DNA from 2 places in the Streptosporangium sandarakinum genome. Region 2 is predicted to be linked to the other one. Evidence: riboswitches for the same ligand, from Rfam matches in the RefSeq annotation. Region 2 holds a riboswitch; the other holds the start of a gene.

Region 1 (2,466 bases), 310 kb from region 2:
GCGGAGAACTCCTCGGCGGCGCGCACGGCGGTGTGCTGGGCCTCGATCGAGGGGTTGAGCTCGTACATCCCGCAGATGTCGGCCGACCAGGGTCGCAGCAGGTGCCGGTCGGCCTCGGGCACGCCGAGCATCTCGGCGATCACGGTCACCGGGAGCGGCTCGGCCACCTCGGAGATCAGGTCGCCGCCGCCGCGCTCGGCGAACGCCTCGACCAGTTCGCCGGCGATCCGGGCGACCTTGGGGCGCAGCGCCTCGACCATGCGCGGGGTGAACGCCTTGGAGACCAGCCGCCGCAGCCGGGTGTGCACCGGCGGCTCGACGTCGAGCATCCCGGCCCTGACCACCCGCCAGAACGGGTCCTGGAACTCCGGGTCGTCCGGCCTGCCGAACTCGGCGTGGGTGGCCACGTGCAGGTAGGACCGGCCCAGCCGGCGGTCGCGCAGCAGCGCGTTGACGTCGGCGTGCCGGGCGATCAGCCACTGGCCGGTCGGCTCGAAGAAGCTGACCGGCCGCTCACGCCGCAGCTCGTCGTAGACGTCGTAGGGATGGGCGACGAATTCCGGATTCCAAGGATCAAAGTGCACGTAGACATCGTAATGTCCCAGGTAGTCGGGCCCCAAGACCCCGAAGATCCGGGGGACGCATGTCCGCATTCCGAGACGCGGAGCTTGCGGCGGGACCGCGGTGGTCGGTTATAGTCCCCGGTAGGTCATGAGTGCCAGCGACAAGCCCCGGCTAGCTGGCCGGCAACCCTCGCGTCCGCGGCGGGGTGCCCCGGGTGAGGACCTGGTCCGGCGCGAGGTGCGCCGGGCAAGCGCGGGCTCCACGCACCAACGCCGTGGCTTGGGGTCCGATGACCTCGAAGGAGAGCCGGCGTGTCCACCCTGACGATCTTCGCCTCCACCGCCCCCGCCGACACCACCCCCGCCCCCGCTTCCGGCGACGTCGCCGATGCCGTCCGCACCACGCGGACCACCGCCCCCACCGCCCCCACCGCCGGAACCGTCACGCCCCCGGCCGCCGCCGTCCCCGTGACCCGCGCGCCCGAGGGTCGGCGGATCCCCGCGGTGCTCGGCGCGGACCTTGAGGTGCCGGTCCGCGGCGGCCGGCTGGCCCCCTATGCCAACCTCGACTACGCCGCCAGCGCGCCCTGTCTGGAGCCGGTGAGCGCCGCCGTCGCCGCCGCGCTCCCGGCCTACTCCAGCGTCCACCGCGGCGCGGGCTACGCCTCCCAGCTCACCACCGCCCGTTACGAGCGGGCCCGGCACACGGTCCGCGCCTTCGCCGGGGCCCGCCCGGACGACGCGGTGGTCTTCACCCGCAACACCACCGACGCCACCAACCTGCTGGCCCGCTGCCTGCCCGAGGGGACCACGGTCGTGGTCTTCGACACCGAGCACCACGCCTCGCTGCTGCCCTGGCGGCACACCGTACGGCTGGCACCGCCCGCGTTCCCGGGCGAGGCGGTCCGTGCCGCGGACCGGGCGCTCGCCGAGATCGAGGGCCCCAAGCTGCTGGTCGTGACCGCCGCCTCCAACGTCACCGGGGAGCTGTGGCCGATCGCCGCGCTGGCGCACATCGCCCACCGGCACGGCGCCCGTGTCCTGGTGGACGCCGCCCAGCTCGTCCCGCACCGTCCGATCAACCTGACCGCGCTCGACCTGGACTACGTGGTCTTCTCCGGTCACAAGCTCTACGCCCCGTTCGGCACGGGCGCGCTGATCGGCCGCCCGGACTGGCTGTCCGGCGCCGAGCCGTACCTGCGCGGCGGGGGCGCGGTGCGGGCGGTGAACGTCCCCCAGACGGGTGAGGCGGACGGCTGGGAGATCGACTGGCACGACGACCCCGAGCCCCGCCACGAGGCCGGCACCCCGAACGTCCTCGGCGCCGTCGCCCTCGCCGCCGCCTGCGACGCGCTGACCGCCACCGGCTGGACCGCGCTGATCCACGAGGAGGAGCGCCTCCTCGCCCGGCTGCGCGCCGGACTCGCCGGGATCGAGGGCGTGCGCGAGCTGTCCCTGTGGGACCCCGCCCACCCCCGCGTCGGCATCGTCTCCTTCACCGTGGCCGGCCGTACCGCCCGCGAGGTCGCCGAGATCCTGTCCGCCGAGTACGGCATCGGCGTCCGGGACGGCAAGTTCTGCGCCCACCCCTTCGTCCGCCACCTCCTGGACGCCCATCGCCCGGAGGCCCACCCCCGGGACACCCACCGCCCGGACACCCGCCTCCAGAACGCCCACGTCCAGGACACCCACGTCCAGGACACCGCGGACGGCGGCTGCGACGACGGGGCCGCCTCGGCCGTCCGCGCGTCGATCGGCATCGGTACCACCGACGAGCACGTGGACCGGCTGGTGTCCGCTTTGCGGGAGATTGCCGCGCGGCGCTGACGTGGGAACATGGCCCTATGAGTGAGCGTCACGCCGAGGGGGCGTCCCGGGAGCTGCACGTGGGCATCGGGGCCGG
Region 2 (2,466 bases):
CGCGGTCGCCGTCGGACAGCGCGGCGCAGATCCACAGCAGGTCGAAGTCCCGCGACACCTCCGACAGGCCCGACACCAGACCCCCGCCGCCCCGGCGCATGGTCAGGGAACCGTCGTCGGAGAGGGTGAAGGAGACGGGGCCGCGGTTCGAAGCCAGCAGGATGGGGCCGCTCATCGGGATCCCTTCGGCAGAGGGACGCGCTTGCCTGGATTGAAAGGTTAACCGGGCCTCGGGCAAAATGCCCTGGTCTTCCACCTGTGCGGGTTCCCAGGGGGGTCGCACCCCGGTCCGCCGGGCCGCCGGAGCCGCCGGAAGCGGGGGGACGGTCAAGGTGACGCCAAGGAAAGGGCCGCCGGAGCTTAAGATGGCGATCGACCATGACCGTCGATCAGGAGCTCGTGATGGCGCTGGACGAGACGACCGAGGAACTGGCCCGGCTGGCCGCCCGAGGTGATCACCGCGCGCTCGGCGAGCTGCTGAGGCGGATCGAACCCGACATCCTCCGGCACTGCGGCCGGATCCTTCCCTACCGGCAGGACGCCGAGGAGGCGTGCCAGGACACGCTGTTGGCGGTGGCGCGGAACATCGGCCGGTTCGAGGGGCGGGCCCGGTTCAGCACGTGGCTGCACATCATCACCGCCAACTGCGCCCGCACCACCTACCGCTCGCTGAAGCGGCGCTCGGCCGAGCAGAGCTCCGACGAGCTGCCGGTGCAGCGGCCCGACGTCGCCCGGGTGAGCGTGATCGCCGGGTCGCGGCTCGACCTGCTGGACGCGATGGAGGCGCTGGAGGCGGAGAAGCCCGACCTCGCCCAGGCGCTGGTGCTGCGCGACATCTGCCAGCTCGACTACAGCGAGGTGGCCGAGCAGCTCGGCATCCCGCTCGGCACCGCCAAGTCACGCATCCACCAGGCGCGCAAATACGTCCAGGGCGCCCTGGGCGACGCCTACGGTTTCTGACGGTCCGGCCGGGCGCTCCCCGGACATCCCCTCTTCCTCCCGGGTTCCGCCACCCGTGACGGGCCCGCCGTCGTCCGGAGGATGACACCGGTCGTCTCGCGGAGTGAGACATACGGTTGGAACGACCGATGGCCGGGGTAAAGTGCAGGAGACCCGTCCATCGGGCCCACAACTTCATATTGCTCATCCAGAGGGGTGGAGGGACCGGCCCTGCGAAGCCCCGGCAACCCTCCCGGTTCAAACTCGCGACATGGCGGGGTCGGCCGGGACAGGTGCCAATTCCGGTTCGCGACCAGGGTGGTCGCGGACGAAGATGAGGGAAAGGCCTCGCTTCATGGCGCTCGCAGAAACAGAGATCCCCACCGCCTCCGTCTCCGCCGACACCGCGCTCGACGGCCGCTTCGGCCCCGCCGTGGCCCTGTCCTGCCGGGAGTGCGGCGCCCGCTACGACCTCGGCCCGAACTTCGCCTGTGTCGAGTGTTTCGGCCCCCTGGAGGTCGCCTACGACTTCGGGCGCGTCACGCGCGAGCAGATCGCCGCCGGTCCGGCGAGCATCTGGCGGTACCGCGCGCTGCTGCCGGTCCCGGACGGCGTCGCCGCCCGGCCCAACATGGCGCCCGGCTGGACCAGGCTCGTCAACGCCGGCAACCTCGCCCGCGAGCTGGGCCTGCGCTCGCTGCACGTGAAGGACGACTCGGGCAACCCGACCCACTCGTTCAAGGACCGCGTGGTCGCCATCGCCGTCGAGGCGGCCCGCAACTTCGGCTTCCACACCCTGTCGTGCTCCTCCACCGGCAACCTCGCCGGCGCGGTGACCGCGGCCGCCGCCCGGGCCGGGCTGGACGCCTGCGTGTTCATCCCCGCCGACCTGGAGCAGGCCAAGATCGTCATGGCCTCGGTGTACGGCGGGAGGCTCGTCGGCATCGAGGGCACCTACGACGACGTCAACCGCTTCTGCTCCGAGCTCATCGGCGACGAGCTGGGCGAGCGGTGGGGCTTCGTCAACGTCAACCTGCGCCCGTACTACGCCGAGGGCTCCAAGACCCTGGCGTACGAGATCGCCGAGCAGCTCGGCTGGCGGATCCCCGACCAGATCGTCGTCCCCGTGGCGTCCGGCTCCCAGCTCACGAAGATCGACAAGGGGTTCAAGGAGCTGATCGCGCTCGGGCTGGTCGAGGAGAGGCCGTACCGGATCTTCGCCGCCCAGGCCGAGGGCTGCTCCCCGGTCTCGGCCGCCTACAAGGCGGGCCAGGACGTGATCCGCCCGGTACGGCCGGACACGATCGCCAAGTCGCTGGCCATCGGCAACCCGGCCGACGGCCCCTACGTGCTGGACATCGCCCGGCGCACCGGCGGCGCGGTGGAGGACGTCACGGACGCCGAGATCGTCGACGCGATCAGGCTGCTGGCCAGGACCGAGGGCATCTTCGCCGAGACCGCCGGCGGCGTCACGGTCGGCGTGCTGCGCAAGCTGGTCGCCGAGGGGCGGCTCGACCCCGACGCCGA

What was found. A riboswitch is a leader RNA that binds a small molecule or an ion and turns the genes downstream of it on or off. The one in region 2 is predicted to bind S-adenosylmethionine.
Region 1: linked by a shared signal. The riboswitch ahead of ACQP10_RS36780 (aminotransferase class V-fold PLP-dependent enzyme) and the one ahead of thrC (threonine synthase) in region 2 are both predicted to bind S-adenosylmethionine.

The regions. Positions count from the first base shown of each region.
Region 1 covers NZ_CP192034.1:8,016,203-8,018,668, forward strand. The annotation lists gene ACQP10_RS36775 (cytochrome P450) at 1-584, opposite strand, end outside; SAM riboswitch class IV at 708-823, shown strand; gene ACQP10_RS36780 (aminotransferase class V-fold PLP-dependent enzyme) at 1,032-2,390, shown strand; gene ACQP10_RS36785 (NADH-quinone oxidoreductase subunit D) at 2,408-2,466, shown strand, end outside.
Region 2 covers NZ_CP192034.1:7,705,911-7,708,376, reverse strand. The annotation lists gene ACQP10_RS35355 (alpha,alpha-trehalose-phosphate synthase (UDP-forming)) at 1-175, opposite strand, end outside; gene ACQP10_RS35350 (RNA polymerase sigma factor) at 403-960, shown strand; SAM riboswitch class I at 1,141-1,280, shown strand; gene thrC (threonine synthase) at 1,295-2,466, shown strand, end outside.